DNA from 3 places in the Micromonospora sp. DT228 genome. Region 1 is predicted to be linked to each of the others. Evidence: riboswitches for the same ligand, from Rfam matches in the RefSeq annotation. Region 1 holds a riboswitch; each other region holds the start of a gene.

What was found. A riboswitch is a leader RNA that binds a small molecule or an ion and turns the genes downstream of it on or off. The one in region 1 is predicted to bind cobalamin.
Region 2: linked by a shared signal. The riboswitch ahead of ACLQ29_RS16270 (ribonucleoside-diphosphate reductase subunit alpha) and the one ahead of ACLQ29_RS24510 (hypothetical protein) in region 1 are both predicted to bind cobalamin.
Region 3: linked by a shared signal. The riboswitch ahead of cobN (cobaltochelatase subunit CobN) and the one ahead of ACLQ29_RS24510 (hypothetical protein) in region 1 are both predicted to bind cobalamin.

What each region holds. Positions count from the first base shown of each region.
Region 1 covers NZ_JBNCKO010000013.1:161,609-167,337, reverse strand. Annotated here, with positions in the region: gene ACLQ29_RS24515 (prenyltransferase/squalene oxidase repeat-containing protein) at 1-1,723, opposite strand, end outside; cobalamin riboswitch at 1,817-1,934, opposite strand; cobalamin riboswitch at 2,002-2,123, shown strand; gene ACLQ29_RS24510 (hypothetical protein) at 2,230-3,663, shown strand; gene ACLQ29_RS24505 (lysine N(6)-hydroxylase/L-ornithine N(5)-oxygenase family protein) at 3,781-5,127, opposite strand; gene ACLQ29_RS24500 (methionyl-tRNA formyltransferase) at 5,254-5,729, shown strand, end outside.
Region 2 covers NZ_JBNCKO010000007.1:65,400-71,128, reverse strand. Annotated here, with positions in the region: gene ACLQ29_RS16275 (L-fuconate dehydratase) at 1-963, opposite strand, end outside; cobalamin riboswitch at 1,518-1,734, shown strand; gene ACLQ29_RS16270 (ribonucleoside-diphosphate reductase subunit alpha) at 1,931-4,249, shown strand; gene ACLQ29_RS16265 (ribonucleotide-diphosphate reductase subunit beta) at 4,309-5,304, shown strand.
Region 3 covers NZ_JBNCKO010000014.1:145,801-151,529, forward strand. Annotated here, with positions in the region: gene ACLQ29_RS25380 (VWA domain-containing protein) at 1-413, opposite strand, end outside; gene cobN (cobaltochelatase subunit CobN) at 410-4,078, opposite strand; cobalamin riboswitch at 4,391-4,567, opposite strand; gene ACLQ29_RS25390 (hypothetical protein) at 4,789-5,064, opposite strand; gene ACLQ29_RS25395 (DUF5919 domain-containing protein) at 5,260-5,729, shown strand, end outside.

The sequences.
Region 1 (5,729 bases):
CGACCGCGCCGCCGCCGCGCAGGAACTCGACGATCGCGCGCAGCTTGGCGTCGTCCCCGCCGGTGGCGGCGAGGGCGTACGCGCCGTCGATGCTCAACCCGAACTCGGGGAAGCCGGGGAACGACTCGTAGTACCTGCCGTCGATCAGGTTGCTCGGCGCGACGAGGTAGGACACCCCCTTGACCAGATCGGGTCGCGGCCCGGCCTGCGGCGGCGACTGACCCAGGGTGGCCAGGTTCTTACCGGCCAGCGCGAGCGCCGCCGCGGCGGTGGCGTCCAACTCCGCGTCCGGGTTGCTCGGGTCGCGGCTGAGCCCACCGCCGGTGACGATCCGACCGACAAGGAAACCGGTGGCGGTGGCGGCCCTGTCGGTCACCCCCAGCACGGCGAGGGCCTGCGCGGCGTACCCGGTGAAGTAGGTGTCGGTGAACCCGGCGCCGGTGTACGGCTGGTAACCCCCGTCGGTGTCCTGCGCACCGGTCAGGAACGCCTTTGCCGAGCCCAGCGCCGCGTCCTGCCCGCCGAGCGTGTGCAGCGCCAGGACGGCAAGCGTCGTGGCGGCGAGGTCCGGATCGCAGCCGTCGCCCGGGGAGAGCCACCGGTCGCCGAAGGCCCCGGTCGCGCACTGCTGCTCGGTGAGTCGGGTGACGGTGGCGGCGGGCGGGGTGACGCCGGCCCGCTTGAGCGCGAGCAGCGCGCTCGCCTGGGCCATCGGCCCGGGCGCTCCGGCGAAGTCACCTGCGGCGGCGCAGCCGGCATCGGCGTCGGTCGCGGCGCAGACCCGGTCGGTGAGTGTCGTGATCAGATCCCGGCCGCCGAAGGCGCGGGGATCACCGCCGGTGCTCGTCGTCAGGAGTGCGAGGTTGGCGACGTTGCCGGTGTGGGGTGCGGCGGACTCGCCGTCCGGGAAGATCGCCGCGTCGACGTGCGTCCGGAGGTAGTCGACGATCTTCGTGCGGGCTTCGTCCTGCCCGCCGGTCGCGGCCAGGGCGGTGGCGACGGCGATCGTCCGGGAGTAGTCGACCCACCCGTAGTCGACGTGGTCGCCGTCGGTGAGTTGCTCCACCAGGTAGCTGCCGACGGCCTTGACCTGGGCTTCGGTCGGCCGCGCCGGGTCGGTCGGCCCGGCCGTCGTGGTGGGCGAGGGAGTCGGCGTCGAGGAGGGCGTCGGGCCGCTCGCGCGCACCGACGCGGGGGTGAAGTTCGGCGCCCCGGTCGTGCCGCCGATGTCGGTGCCGCCGAAGACCCATGCCTCGACCTCGCCGGGGCCCGGCCGCTGGGACATCGCACCGAGTGGACTGTAGGTCCAGTGGTCCTGCCCGGCCGGTGCGATCCAGTAGGACCAGTAGGCAGTCGCCGGCGGCGTCAACTGGCACGCCTCGTCGGCGGGCGTCGGGCGTTCGGCACCGGACTCGAAGGCGGGTGAGCCGATCCGGCAGATGAAACCGGGGCCGTCATGGGCGGTGCCGGCCGTGGTGAAACCCGCCTCGTGCAGCAGGTCCAGACCCGTGGTCGGGGTGGCGTCGCAGCCCCGCAGCAGCGGCCCGCCCCACGGCCCGAAGTCGACAGCGACGACAGCGCCCTGGGTCGGCGTGCAGGACTCCAGCGGATCGGCGATCGCACGGGTCGGCACCACGAGCGCCGCCACGCCAAGCGTCACCGCGGCGACGAACGCCAACCACGCCCGGGGAACACGCGGCGTGCGACTGACAAGTGGGGACATGGCGACTCTCTCGGGGGTAGCGGCGCAGGCGCGGACGCGGACCCCGAGGACAAGTCTCGGAAACCTGGCTCCGCGCCGTGTACCTCGACGGCGCTGCGGTGCACTATCCAGCCAGGTAATCCGACTCGTCCCGAGAAAACGGGACCTACGGCTGCGGGCCAGCGCCGGACTTTGACCGGCTTCCCCTGACTGCTGGATCGCGGCCATCGGACCACACCCGCGACCACGCCGTCAACGCGAGCCGCTGTCATCTAGCTAACAGCGCGCGGTAGGGGCTTCCTCCCATACGGTGACCGCGTCATCGCGTGGGGGAACCCGGTGGGAATCCGGGGCTGACGCGCAACGGTGAGGACGGTCCGCCGTCCCGAGCCCGACTACCCACGTGGTGACGCAGCACCTGCGGTATCCGTCCCACGCGTCCTGCGGCCGGCCCGCCCCGCCCCCGCCGGCTTCCCTGTCGGGCTCTGGGTCGAGGCAGTCGTGCCCCGTACCCCCAAGGAGACCCGATGTCCTCGCGCCTTTCCTCCGGCAGCCGCCGGAGACGTCTCGCGACAGTCCCCGCCGCCGCGCTGATCGCCACCGCCGTCGCGGTGACTGCCGGTGCCGCACCGGCCGCCGCGACCTCGACGCCCGCGCAGATCGCCACCGCCCGGACCAACGGCGTGGCCTACCTGCGGACGCTGCAGGCGGCCGACGGCAGCTACGCCAGCGGCGGGTTGTCGAACGAGTGGGCGTTCAGCGCGTTCGCCCCCGCCGGCGTCGCGGCCGTGGACGTCTACCCCTCCGGGGACACGACCAAGAACGCCCGCACCGTCTACCGCAACCAGCTCTCCGCCGCGTCCTGGCCAAGCGCCTCGCCCGTCGTCACCGACTACGAGCGCGGCGTCCTGAACGCCTACGCGGCAGGCATCGACCCCGCTCGGGTCTCCCCCGCCCGCAACCTGATCGCCGACACCATCGCCTACTGGCAGACCGGCTCGCCCGGCTACTACGGCCCGCCCGCCAACGTCAACGGCACCATCTTCGCCACCCTCGCCCTGGCCGGGGCGAAGACCCAGACCGGCGGCGCCCGTGTACCGCAGGCACTGCTCGACCTCTCGGTCACCCGGATCCGCAACAACCAGCACAACGACGGCGGCTGGACCTTCAGCCAGGCCGAGGGGAACGCGAGCGCACTCGCCACTCCCGGCGACATCGACATGACCGGCGCCGCCATGGCGGCCCTCTGCGCCGCAGGCGTGCCCAACACCGACACCGACATCGTCCAGGCGAAGAACTTCCTCAAGGGCAAGCTCGTCAACGCCTCGGGCGCCTTCACCTCGATGTTCGGCGTCAACACCGACTCCAACGCCTGGGCCGTCTCCGGGCTCAACGCCTGCGGCATCCCCAGCCAGGGCACCGACTTCACCACCACCGCCGGCAAGACCCCGATCGACTTCCTGCGCGCGCAGCAGCTGACCGGCGGCGGGTTCAAGTACCTGCCGACAAACACCACCCCATCGGCGTACGCGTCGATCGACGCGGTCCGGGCCCTGGCCGGCGCCGGCTACACCGCCGCTCCCCCGACCCCGGTCACCTCGGGCGCCCCCACCTGGGTCGCGGCGAGCGGATTCACCGCCGGCACCGCCACGCGGCTCGCCGTGATCATCGACAACGGCAGCGGCAGCATCACGCCGTGCGCGGTCACCCTGACGCCGACCGCCGCCACCACCACCCTCGGCGCCGTGCTGGACGCCGCCGTCGGGGCGGCCACCCCCGGCGGTTGTGTCACCGCCCTCAACCCGACAAGCGGCACCGGCACCATCACCTCGATCAACGGCCTGGCCAACAGTGGCTCGTCCACCTGGAAGGTCGCCCGAGACGGCGGCACCCCGGCCACCGCGACGCGCGGCACGACCGTGACCGTCGGCGACACCATCTACCTGCGCTACGGGGTCTGACTGTCGTCCGGGTGCTGACGTGGCCAGCGGCGGCTCACCCGCTGCCGCTGGTCACCCGTCCGGCTGCTGGTTGGTCAGGTGAGGTGCGGAAACGCGCGGCTCCGGATGGGTGTTCCGTCAGTCCGGCACGCCCGCGCTCACCGCGACGCGGGTGGCCATCGGGCGGTCGTCGGCGCGGTGGCCGACGATCGAGCCGAGAATCTCGCCGGCGCGTACGGCCGCGTTGGACAGCAGGGAGGCACTGATGCCGTGGGAGTGTTCGGTGCCGCCCTGCAGGTAGACGTTCGCCAGCACCGACGCGTCCGCCCGGATCCGGTAGTCGCGCTGCACCACGGCTCGGCCGAACTCGTCCCGGTGGTAGTAGCGGGCGGCGGCGTCGAGCAGCGGGAACGGATCGACCGGCTGGTAGCCGGTGGCGCAGATCAGGACGTCGGCGTCGAGCACCGACACCGCACCTGTGGTGAGCGTCTCGACGGTCACCGCCACCCTGCCGTCGTGCTCGCGGGCCCCGGTCAGACGGGACATGTTGAGCAGGCGCAGCCGCTGGACGCCGTTGACCTTCTCCTGGTAGGAGCGCCGATAGAGTTCCTCGATGAGGTCGGCGTCGACGACCGCGTAGTTGGTGTTGCGGTGGTAGTTCATCAGCATCGTCTTGACCTCGGACGGCGCGGTGAAGTAGTCGTCCACGGCGGCCGGGTCGAAGATGCGGTTGGCGAACGAGCTGTCGTCGGCCGGGCTGTAGCCGTACCGGGAGAAGACGCCGCACACCTCGGCGGACGGGAACCGCTCGTGCAGGAACGCGGTGACCTCGGCGGCGCTCTGGCCGGCGCCCACCACGACGAACCGGGACGGGTCGGTGCCGTCGAGCCGGTCGATGTTCGTCAGGAGGTCGCGGCTGTGCCAGATCTGGTCGGAGACCTCCACGCCGGCCGGGGTCTGCGGGAGCAGCCCGGTCGCGACGACGAGGTTGCGCGCGCGGTACGAGTCGACGCCGCCGCTGTGGCGCACCAGCACGTCGAACGCCTCGACGACGCCGTCGCGGAGCACCGGAACGACAGTCGTGACCTCCTGGCCGTAGTGCACCAGGTCGTCGACCTTGGCCGCGGCCCACTCGAGGTAGTCGTGGAACTCGACGCGCAGCGGGAAGAAGCTCTTGTGGTTGACGAAGTCGACGAGCCGCCCCCGGTCCTGCAGATAGCAGAGGAAGCTGAACTCGCTCGTGGGGTTACGCAGCGTGACCAGGTCCTTGAGGAAGGACACCTGCATCGTCGCGTCCGACAGCAGCATGCCGCGATGCCAGCCGAACCGGGCCTGGCGCTCCAGGAACACGGCGGTGACCGGGTCCGCCCCGGCGCCGTCGTTGTGCTCGCGCACCGCGACCGCCAGGGCCAGATTGGACGGACCGAAGCCGATTCCGACCAGGTCGTAGACCGGAATTGCGCCGTACGGAGCGGCCTGTGACATCGGCAGTCCTCATCGTCAGGTCGAGTGGGTCGACACCCTGCACGTGGAAGAGCCGCCCCCGGGGACGGCGCGAAGCTAGGTTAGACTAACCTAACTTTTGCTGACTTGGATGGGCCAGGAGGAACCGTGCGGGTAGTCATGTTCGGGTACCAGACGTGGGGGCATCGGACCCTGCAAGCGTTGCTGGACTCGGAACACGAGGTCGCCCTCGTGGTTACGCATCCGCCGAGTGACCACGCGTACGAGCGGATCTGGAGCGACTCGGTCGCCGACCTCGCGGCGGCGCACGGCATCCCGGTCGAGGTCCGTGACCGGCCCGACGACGATCTGCTGGTCCCGCTGGAGAAGGCCGACCCGGACGTCATCGTGGCGACCAACTGGCGCACCTGGATTCCACCGCAGATCTTCGAGCTGCCCCGGCGGGGCACGCTCAACGTGCACGACTCGTTGCTCCCCGCGTACGCGGGCTTCTCGCCGTTGATCTGGGCTCTCATCAACGGTGAGAAGGAGGTCGGGGTGACCGCGCACATGATGGACGCGGAGCTGGACGCCGGAAACGTCGTGTTGCAGCGATCGGTCCCGGTCGGCCCACGGGACACCAC
Region 2 (5,729 bases), on a different contig from region 1:
GGCCTCGGCCTGGAACAACTGCTTGAACATCACCCGGTTGTGGCAGTGCTCGCCGGTGGCGACTCCGATCGGAGCGACGGCGCGGCGGACGGCGGCGTGGCCCAGGATGTCGTCGGGGCTGGTCGGCTCCTCGATCCACAGTGGCTCGAACTGGGCGAGGGCCTTGACCCACTCGATGGCCTGACCGACGTCCCACACCTGGTTGGCGTCGATCATCAGGTTGCGGTCCGGGCCGAGGATCTCCCGGGCGATGCCGCACCGGCGGATGTCGTCCTCGAGGTTGGCGCCCACCTTCAGCTTGACGTAGCCGTAGCCGGTGTCCACCGCCTCCTGGCACAGCCGGCGCAGCTTGTCGTCGCCGTAGCCGAGCCAGCCGGCCGAGGTGGTGTAGGCGGGGTAGCCGGTCCGGTCAAGCTCGGCGAGACGGGCCGCCTTCGTGCTCTCCTTGGCGCGCAGGATGGCCAGTGCCTCGTCCCGGGTCAGCGCGTCGGACAGGTAGCGCAGGTCCGCGATGTCGACGAGCTCCTCGGGGGACATGTCGACGAGCAGTCGCCACAGCGGCTTGTCGGCGACCCGGGCGACCAGGTCCCACGACGCGTTCAGCACGGCGGCCAGCGACAGGTGGACGACGCCCTTCTCCGGGCCGAGCCACCGCAGTTGCGAGTCGGAGGTGAGCAGGCGGTAGACCGCGCCCATGTCCGACGCCATCGTCGCGACGTCCACGCCCACGAGGCGCTGTGCCTGGTGGACGGCCGCCGCGACGACGATGTCGTTGCCCCGGCCGATGGTGAACGTCAGACCGTGGCCCGCGAGTGGCGCACCCGTGCTGTCGACGCCGTCGGTGTGCAGGACGACATAGGCCGCCGAGTAGTCGCCGTCCTTGTTCATGGCGTCGGAGCCGTCAGCGGTCAGGGAGGTGGGGAAGCGGACGTCTTCGACGGTGACGGCGGTGATCTGCGGCATGCGCTCCTCGCCCGGTTAGGCTAAAGATCAGATGATCTCTGGGAGTATACGGAGGGTCAATCCGACGAGTCAACGACGTCGATCACCCAGGAATCGAAGACATCTAATGTTTTTTCCGCGCCGCCGATTCGTCGACGTGCCGGCGGCCTGGTCGCCGTGCCTGGTCTGCACGCCCGGCCGGAGTCGCGGAGGTGTTCGTCGCGCTGGTAGACGCCCTGACTCTCGACGACGCGGCAGGCCGCTGAGGCGCCCCGAGACCGATGGGGACGGTGGCGCGGGAAGTGGATAATGGTCCAGAAGATTGGATGTCCACTCCGGAAAGTTGCATTGACGGCCGAGTATGGGTAGGGGTCTTTACATCTAAAGACTTAATACATCACACCTTTCCGAATGTCGACACCCGCTCGGCCTGCCGTGTGCCGCGCGGGCGTTCGCCGACCCTGAGTCGGCCGGACCCGGCCCGGCCGGCGCGGCCGGTGACGACCATCACGGGCGTCGCCGTCGACACGCCCGAGACCGACATGTGGGGTGTGACAACGGCAGCGTCCCTATATATGGTGTCGAGCGCAGCTGGTTCGACCGCTCAGCCCGAGCGGTCGAGGCAAGAGGGAACCCGGTGGAAATCCGGGACTGTCCCGCAGCGGTGAGTGGGAACGACAGCCGTCATGAGCACTGGGCCACGAATCGGCCTGGGAAGCGACGGCCAGTAGGAGACCGGCCAACCCGGTCGTGCCCACGAGTCCGAAGACCTGCCAGCGCGCCGCGTACCCACACCCGGGTGAGCGGCGGTCCGAGGCCGCGTGGGACGGCCGACGCCACCTGACCCACGCCGTGCCGGCGTGGCGTCCGCCGGTGTCTGTCTCCACGCGTTCGAGGGGCCATCAGGTCTCGAACTCGCGAGGAGTGAGTGGTGACAGTCACCGAGGTAGTCCCGGCAGTCGGCGACGCGGCCGTGCGGCGGACGCCGATGCAGGTCCGCAAGCGCGACGGCGCCACCGAATCCGTGGACGTCAACAAGATCGTCCGGGCGGTCGAGCGGTGGGCCGACGACCTGACCGACGTCGACCCGATGCGCGTCGCCACCCGCACGATCAGCGGCCTGTACGACGGCGCGACGACTGCCGAGCTGGACCGGCTCTCCATCCAGACCGCGGCCGAGATGATCGGCGAGGAACCGCAGTACTCCCGCCTCGCCGCCCGGCTGCTCTCCAGCTACGTCGGCAAGGAGGTGCGTCGGCAGGGCGTCACCTCGTTCAGCGCGGCGATCCGGGTCGGCCACGCCGAGGGCCTGATCGGCGACGACACCGCCGCGTTCGTCGCCGCGCACGCCCCGATGCTCGACGACGCTGTCGATCCGGACGGTGACCGGCGGTTCGAGTACTTCGGTCTGCGCACGGTGTACGACAGGTACCTGCTGCGCCACCCCACCAGCCGCCTGGTGCTGGAGACCCCGCAGTACTGGCTGCTGCGGGTGGCCTGCGGGCTGTCCCAGACGCCGGACGAGGCGGTCGACTTCTACCGACTCATGTCCAGCCTGGCCTATCTGCCCAGCTCACCGACGTTGTTCAACTCCGGCACCCGGCACACCCAGATGTCCTCCTGCTATCTGGTCGACTCCCCACGCGACGAGCTGGACTCGATCTACCAGCGCTACGCCCAGGTCGCCAACCTGTCCAAGTTCGCCGGCGGCATCGGCATCGCGTACTCCCGGGTCCGGTCCCGGGGCGCCCTGATCCGCGGCACCAACGGGCAGTCCAACGGGATCGTGCCGTGGCTGCGCACGCTGGACGCGAGCGTCGCCGCGGTCAACCAGGGCGGCCGGCGCAAGGGCGCGGCCTGCGTCTACCTGGAGCCGTGGCACCCGGACATCGAGGAGTTCCTGCAACTGCGGGACAACACCGGCGAGGACGCCCGGCGCACCCACAACCTGAACCTGGCCAACTGGATCCCGGACGAGTTCATGCGCCGGGTCGAGGCCGACGAGATATGGTCGCTGATCGACCCGCACGAGGTGCCCGAGCTGCCCGACCTGTGGGGGGAGCGTTTCGACGCCGCGTACCGGGAGGCCGAGGCGCAGGGTCGCTACGTGCGGCAGGTCCCGGCGCGGGAGCTGTACGGGAAGATGATGCGGACCCTGGCCCAGACCGGCAACGGGTGGATGACGTTCAAGGACGCCGCCAACCGGCTCTGCAACCAGACCGCCGAAGACGGCAACGTGGTGCACCTGTCCAACCTCTGCACCGAGATCATCGAGGTGTCCAGTGACGCCGAGACCGCCGTGTGCAACCTCGGCTCGGTGAACCTCGCCGCGCACCTGACCGACGGCGGCATCGACTGGGAGCGGCTGCGCGCGACGGTCCGTACCGCCGTCACCTTCCTCGACCGGGTCATCGACATCAACTACTACCCGACCGCGCAGGCGGCGGCGAGCAACCCCCGCTGGCGGCCGGTCGGGCTCGGGCTGATGGGCCTGCAGGACGTGTTCTTCGCGCTGCGACTGCCGTTCGACTCCCCGGCCGCGCGGGAGCTGTCCACCCGGATCAGCGAGGAGCTGTACCTGACCGCGCTGGAGACCTCCGCCGACCTGGCGCGCGAGTTCGGCGCGCACCCGGCGTACGCGCAGACCCGCGCCGCGCGTGGCCAGTTGCAGCCCGATCTGTGGGGCGTCCAGGGCACGCAGACCGCCAGGTGGGACGCGCTGCGCCAGCGGGTCCAGGTGGACGGGCTGCGCAACTCGCTGCTGGTGGCGGTCGCCCCGACCGCGACGATCGCGTCGATCGCCGGGTGCTACGAGTGCATCGAGCCGCAGGTGTCCAACCTCTTCAAGCGCGAGACCCTGTCGGGGGAGTTCCTCCAGGTCAACACCGCGCTGGTCCGCGAGCTGAAGGCCCGTGGCCTGTGGACCGAGCGGATCCGGTCGGCGATCAAGCGGGCGGAGGGGTCGGTCCAGGACATCGCCGAGCTGCCGGTCGGCGTCCGGGAGTTGTTCCGCACCGCCTGGGAACTGCCGCAGCGTGCCCTGATCGACCTGGCCGCCGCCCGCGCCCCGTTCATCGACCAGTCCCAGTCGCTGAACCTGTTCCTGGCCGCACCGACCATCGGCAAGCTCTCCTCGATGTACCTGTACGCCTGGAAGGCCGGGCTGAAGTCCACGTACTACCTGCGCTCCCGCCCCGCCACCCGGATCCAGCAGGCCACCGTCGCGGTGCTCGCCCCGGTGGCGGCCGACGCGGAGGCGCTGGCCTGCTCGCTGGAGAACCCCGAGTCGTGCGAGGCCTGCCAGTGACCCCCGCCGACACCACCACCACCGCCGACGCCCGCACCACCGACACGAGGACCACGCACATGCTGCTCGACCCCGGGATGGACCTCACCCTCCGCCCGATGCGTTACCCGCACTTCTTCGACAGGTTCCGCGACGCCATCCGCAACACCTGGACCGTCGAGGAGGTCGACCTGCACGCCGACCTCGCCGACCTGGACAAGCTGTCGCCGGCCGAGCGGCACCTGGTCAGCCGGCTGGTGGCGTTCTTCGCCACCGGCGACACGATCGTCGCCAACAACCTGGTGCTCAACCTCTACCAGCACGTCAACAGCCCCGAGGGTCGCCTCTACCTGTCCCGGCAGCTCTTCGAGGAGGCCGTGCACGTCCAGTTCTACCTCAACCTGCTCGACACGTACGTGCCGGACGAGACCGAACGCTTCGAGGCGTTCGCCGCCATCGAGAACATCCCCTCGATCCGCCGTAAGGCCGAGTTCTGCTTCCGCTGGATCGACTCCCTGGGCGACCTGCGGGAGCTGCGGACCCGGGACGACCGCCGGACGTTCCTGCTCAACCTGATCTGCTTCGCCGCCTGCATCGAGGGGCTGTTCTTCTACGGAGCGTTCGCGTACGTCTACTTCCTGCGCTCCCGCGGCCTGCTGCACGGCCTCGCCTCCGGCACCAACTGGGTGTTCCGCGACGAGTCGATGCACATGGCGTTCGCCTTCGACGTCGTCGACACCGTGCGCGCCGAGGAACCGGACCTGTTCGACGACGACCTCGCCGACCAGGTGCGGCAGATGCTCGCCGAGGCTGTCGAGTGTGAGGTGCAGTTCGCCGAGGACCTGGTGGGCCACGGGGTGCCCGGCCTGACGTTGGCCGACATGCGGGAGTATCTCCAGCACGTCGCGGACCGCCGCCTGGCCCAGCTCGGCATCGCCCCGCACTACGGGTCGAGCAACCCGTTCGCGTTCATGGAGCTGCAGGACGTGCAGGAGTTGTCCAACTTCTTCGAGCGGCGGGTGTCGGCGTACCAGGTCGGGGTGGCCGGCACCGTCGCCTTCGACGACGACTTCTAGGAGCGTCGTGCGGGAACGCCCGTGAGGAACGCCCGTCTGCGCCGATCTTGCAGCTTCTGTCGTCGATATGCGTGCAATGCTCTCTTATGTCGCGACAGGAAGTGCAAGATCGCGGGGAAGGGGCGGTCCGGTCCCTCCGATCATGGAGTTGTGGCGCCTGATGTGGGTTGTGCAGGCACTTTGTCACCCACCACAACTCCATGATCGACGAGGCGGTGCGGGGTTGGCGAACAGCGGGTTCAACTCTGCGCTTCTGCGACGTAGACACCTTTGCCTGGATGGCCCTCGACCAACTCGCGGCCGTGCCGATCGATGAACCGGTGAGTCGGGCAGACGAACTGTTCGCCGCGATGCGGACGCTTGATGCTCATTGGACTCGGGCATGTGGCCAGCCGTGGCGTTCAGGCAGCTGCCTTGGGTGCACG
Region 3 (5,729 bases), on a different contig from region 1:
CGGTGCGCGGCGGCGAGCAGGCCCGGCTCGAAGGCGCGTACCCCCTCGCCGAGGGCCTTCTCCAGGTCCAGCGAACCGACCACCCGGTCCTCGGCGGCGCCGACCGGCAGCTCCACGAGACGGGCCGGACGGGTCTCGGCGGCAGCGTCGGCGGGGTGGGGGCCGTCCGGGCAGGCCGGGTCCGGCTCGGCCGGGTCACACCCGAAGCGGCAGCCGGCGACCCGGCGGACCGGGGGCAGCAGCGCGGCGAGTGCCCGCACCGCTGTGGACTTGGCGGTCCCCTTCTCACCCCGGACCAGCACGCCGCCGATCGCCGGGGACACCGCGTTGAGCAGCAGCGCCAACCGCATGTCGGCCATGCCGAGCACCGCGCTGAACGGATAGGTCGTGGTCGCGGCGACGGTCTCGGTCATGCCCGGTCCTCCAGATCGCCCTCGCTGGCCAGGTACGTGTCGCGCAGCCGGTCCAGGGTGGCCGGCTCGGGTTTGGCCCACAGCCCCCGGTCGGCGGCCTCCAGCAGCCGCTCGGTGATGCCGCGCAGCGCCCACGGGTTGGACTGCTCCAGGAACTCGCGGGTGGTGTCGTCGAACAGGTACGCGGCGGCCAGGTGCTCGTACATCCAGTCGTCCACCACCCCGGCGGTGGCGTCGTAGCCGAACAGGTAGTCCACGGTGGCGGCCAGCTCGAACGCGCCCTTGTAGCCGTGCCGGCGCATCGCGGCGATCCACTTCGGGTTGACCACCCGGGCCCGGAACACCCGCCGGGTCTCCTCGCCCAGCGTGCGGGTCCGCACGTCGTGCGGCATCGCCGAGTCACCCACGTACGCCTGCGGTGACGTCCCGGTGAGGTGGCGGACCATCGCCACCATCCCGCCGTGGTACTGGAAGTAGTCGTCGGAGTCGACGATGTCGTGCTCGCGGGTGTCCTGGTTCTTCACCGCCACCGCGATCCGGGCGAAGGAGCGTTCCATGTCGGCGCGCGCCTCCCGCCCGTCCAGGCCCCGGCCGTAGGCGTAGCCGCCCCACACCGCGTACACCTCGGCCAGGTCGGCGTCGCTGCGCCAGGTCCGGGCGTCGATCAGCGGCAGCAGGCCCGCGCCGTACGCCCCGGGCTTGGAGCCGAAGATCCGGGCGGTGGCCCGCCGCTCGTCGCCGTGCTCGGCGAGGTCCGCGGCGACGTGCGCCCGCAGGTAGTTCTCCTCGTCCGGCTCGTCCAGGGCGGCGACCCGCCGGACGGCGTCGTCGAGCAACGCCACCACGTGCGGAAACGCGTCGCGAAAGAAACCGGAGATCCGCACGGTCACGTCGACGCGGGGCCGACCCAGCTCGGCGGTCGGCACCACCTCGATGCCGGTGACCCGCCGGGACCGCTCGTCCCAGACCGGTCGGCAGCCCAGCAGCGCGAGCACCTCGGCGATGTCGTCGCCCTGCGTGCGCATGGCGCTGGTGCCCCACACGGTCAACCCCACCGAGCGGGGGTACGCCCCGGTGTCGGCGAGGTGCCGGGCCAGCAGCGAGTCGGCGAGGGCCACCCCCACGTCCCAGGCGTTGCGGCTGGGGATGGCCTTGGGGTCGACGGAGTAGAAGTTGCGCCCGGTGGGCAGCACGTTGACCAGGCCCCGGGTGGGTGAGCCAGACGGGCCGGGCGGCACGAACCGTCCGTCGAGCGCGCCGAGGGTGTTCGTCAGCTCGTCGGTGGTGCGGTCCAGTCGGGGCACCAGCTCGGTGGCGGCGAAGTGCAGCACGGCGGCGACGTCCGGGATCGACTGGCCGGTCACCTCCGCGACGACGGCGTCCACGGCCCCGGCGTCCCAGGCCAGCGTCTCCATCCCGACGACCAACCGCCGGGCCAGCGCCTCGATCAGGTCGATCGCGTCGGCGGCGGTGCCGGCCGGCCCGTCCACCACGTCGGTCAACGCCGTGGGCACCGCCAGTCGCTGTCCCGGTGCCGCCAGCAGCTCCTGCTCGTCGAGGGAGTACGCGACGGCGAGCGCCTGCCGCAGGCCGGGCAGGGCGCGGGCGCCGCCCCAGATCTGCGGGGCGCGCAGCACCGCGAGGACCAGGTTGACCCGGGGCTCACCGGTGGGCGCGTCGGCGAGGATGTGCAGCCCGTCGCGGATCTGCACGTCCTTGACCTCGCAGAGGTACCCGTCGAGGTGCAGCACGAACTCGTCGAAGTCGTCCGCGTCGGGCATCGCCTCGGCGTGCAGGTCGTGGTGCAGCTCCGCCGCGCGTACGAGGTCCCAGATCTGCGCCCGCACGGTGGGCACCTTCGCCGGGTCGAGGGCCTGCACGGTGGCGTACTCGTCGAGCAGTTGCTCCAGCTTGGCCAGGTCGCCGTAGGTCTCGGCGCGGGCCATCGGCGGCACCAGGTGGTCGATCACCACGGCGTGCGCCCGGCGCTTGGCCTGGGTGCCCTCGCCCGGGTCGTTGACGATGAACGGGTAGACCAGCGGCAGGTCACCGAGGACCGCGTCGGGGGCGCAGTCGGCGGCCAGGCCGAGGCCCTTGCCGGGCAGCCATTCGAGGGTGCCGTGCTTGCCCAGGTGCACCACGGCGTCCGCGCCGAAGCCGCCGTCCGCGACGGGCGCGGTCAACCAGCGGTACGCGGCCAGGTAGTGGTGACTGGGCGGCAGGTCCGGGTCGTGGTAGATGGCGATCGGGTTCTCCCCGAAGCCGCGCGGCGGCTGGATCAGCAGCACCACGTTGCCGAAGCGCAGCCCGGCGAGGACGATGTCCCCGCTCTCGGTATAGAGCTGGCCGGGCGGCTCACCCCAGTGCTCCCGCATCCGCTCACGCAGCTCGGCGGGGACCTGGTCGAACCACCGCCGGTACGTCGGCCCCGGTATCCGGGCCTCGGCGGCGGCCAACTGCTCCGGGGTGAGCCACTCCACGTCGTGACCACCGGCGGCGATCAGCGCGTGGATCAGCGCGTCGCCGTCGTCGGGCGGTGGCCCGTCACCCAGGTCGTAGCCGGCCTCGGCCAGCGCGGCGAACAGCCGGACCGCCGAGACCGGGGTGTCCAGCCCGACGGCGTTACCGACCCGGGAGTGCTTGGTGGGGTACGAGCTGAGCACCACGGCGACCCGCTTGTCGGCGGCGGGCACGTACCGCAGTCGGGCGTGGCGCACGGCGATCCCGGCCACCCGGGCGGCCCGGTCGGCGTCGGCCGCGTAGACCGACAGCCCGTCGGCGTCGATCTGCTTGAACGAGAACGGCACGCTGACGATCCGGCCGTCGAACTCGGGGATGGCCACCTGCATGGCCGCGTCCAACGGGGACAGCCCGGCGTCGCTGCCGGCCCACTGCTCGCGGGTGCTGGTCAGGCAGAGCGCCTGGATGATCGGCACGTCCAGGGCGGCCAGGGCGCCGACGTCCCAGGCGTCCTCGTCGCCTCCCCCGGAGGCGTCCGCGGCGACCGCGCCACCGGCCGCGAGCACGGTGACCAGCAGCGCGTCGCAGCGGGCGAAGAGCCCGAGCGGGCCCGCGCCGGTGGTCAGGCCCCGCAGCGAGCCGCAGAAGATCGGCAGCGGGTTGCCGCCGGCTCTGTGGACGGCGTCCGCGAGGACGTCGACGAACCCGGTGTTGCCGGCGAGGGCGTGCGCCCGGTAGAAGACGATCCCCACGGTGGGCCGCCGCGGGTCGGTCGGGTGCTCGCCGTGCACGCCGTACGCCGGGGTCGGCGCGGGTGGGGCGAACCCCTCGCCGGTGAGCAGCACCGTGTCGGAGAGGAACCGGGCCAACTGCGCCAGGTTGTCCGGCCCGCCCTCGACCAGGTACGCCAGCGCCTGGGTGACAACCCCGGACGGCACGGTCGAGATGGCCATCAGCTCCGCGTCGGGCAGCGCCTCGCCGCCGAGCACCACCGTCGGCACACCCGTGGCGAGCACCGCGGCGAGACCGTCCGGCCACGCCTGCCGACCGCCGAGCAGGCGTACGACGACGAGGGCGACCCCGTCGAGCAGGGCGGGCACCTCGTCGGCGGCGACCCGCGCGGGGTTGGCGAGCCGGTAGTCGGCGCCGCTGGCGCGGGCGGCCAGCAGGTCGGTGTCGGCGGTGGAGAGCAGCAGGATGCGCACGGCAGGCTCCGGAGAGTGACGTCCTGGCCGCCACGGAGGCGGCCCGGACGAAGCGGGTGGGTACGGCGTCAGCCGGTACGACGGCCCCGGGTGGACGGCACGCCGACGCGGACGTCGGGGCCGGTCAGCGCCGAGCGCTCGACTCAGCGGTACCGGAAGCCAACGGCCTGGCGTACGCCGCGGCGGCCGGCCCGAGACGTGCCGGCGCGGCCGGCCGTGGGCGCGGCGCAGCGCCCGCGATGCGGGTCATGACGATAATCGTCGATGAATGAGACGCTGTGCGTCATCAGGTCCTCCTCGGGTGTCCACGCCCTGGGGCACATCCCGACGGCCGAAGTATCCTGGCTTCCGGATCGACGCTCTCCCCCGGCCTTCCAGCCGCAGACACACGGCCGTGACTCACGAGGGGGGATCGCTCCCCGGTGACAGTGGCGGGACCGCGTCGGAATCGCACCGACTTCCTTCACTGCCGTCAGGCCGCGAATGCTGCCACACCGCCGCGCCGCCGGTCAACGCCGACCCCGGCGTCGCCCGGCCACGCTCACCACATTGACCTGCGGAAATATCGGCGCGCGGGGTGGCCTGACGCACGAGACGGCGAGCTGACTGGCCGGTGGCGGAGGGCGCCCGCGCAAGGGGGCCGAGTGTCGGTGTGACTTCGTTGGAGCTGATGCCGTAGGCGACTCGGCACCGGCGCGCTCCGCCCTACGTCACTCGTGCTCGAAGCGGCGTGGCCGCCGGGCCAGCGACAGCCAGCCGAGAAAACGGGCGTGCATGTTGGCCAGGTCGGGGCGACCGCCGAGACTGTACAAGTCGTGAATCGCCTCGTTCAGGCAAGACGTCAGGTAGAGGGCCAGCGCCAGCGAGTGGCCGTAGAACTCGGCGACGAGATCGAGTTGGGCGCGGGGGCACGGCCACGGGGCGGCACAGTTGCGGCACAACCAGGCGGGGCGCATGGGCAGGTGTGGGCGGGACCGGGAACGCACACCACGACCCTGCGCACCGCAACCGCCGCCATCCATCACAGTGGACGATTTTTCGGCGGATAACTTTCTTCCGCCCTCCGGATGTCCTTCGGCGCGGCCATCCGACGACTGGATAGGCTGACCCTCAGCCCTTGAGCAGGAACGGAGCCATTCGTGAGCGTCCGGACGACTGCCGCGCTTAGCATCTCCGACCTGATGTGGGACACCACCGACATGCTCGATGCCTTGGCGGCTCGCGATGTCGCTCAGGTGTTCCGGCTCGTCCAGCGGGCCACCCACGCCAGCCAAACCACGGTCGGTGTCGCCACCGGTCTCAGCCAGGCGCAGGTCAGCGAGATCACCAGTGGTGCCCGCCGGGTCAGTAGCATCGACGTTCTCACCCGCATCTGCACCGGCTTGTCCATGCCACGCCATGCACGCATGACGCTCCTCCTCGGCGAACGCGAGCCGGCCCTGGACCTCGCCGGTCAACAGGCCGACGAGGCTGTGCGGGACCGGTGCGCTGATGTCACCGCGATCTATTCCAGCCGGTCAGATTTCGTGGCGGAGATGCCGCCGCACGTCCTCTTCGACCGTGCCACGGACATCCGGGCGTCCGGCCTGTCACTCAACCTCATCTGTCAGCAGTACGCGGACAACCGTCTTCTGAAGCTCCTCGCCGCCGG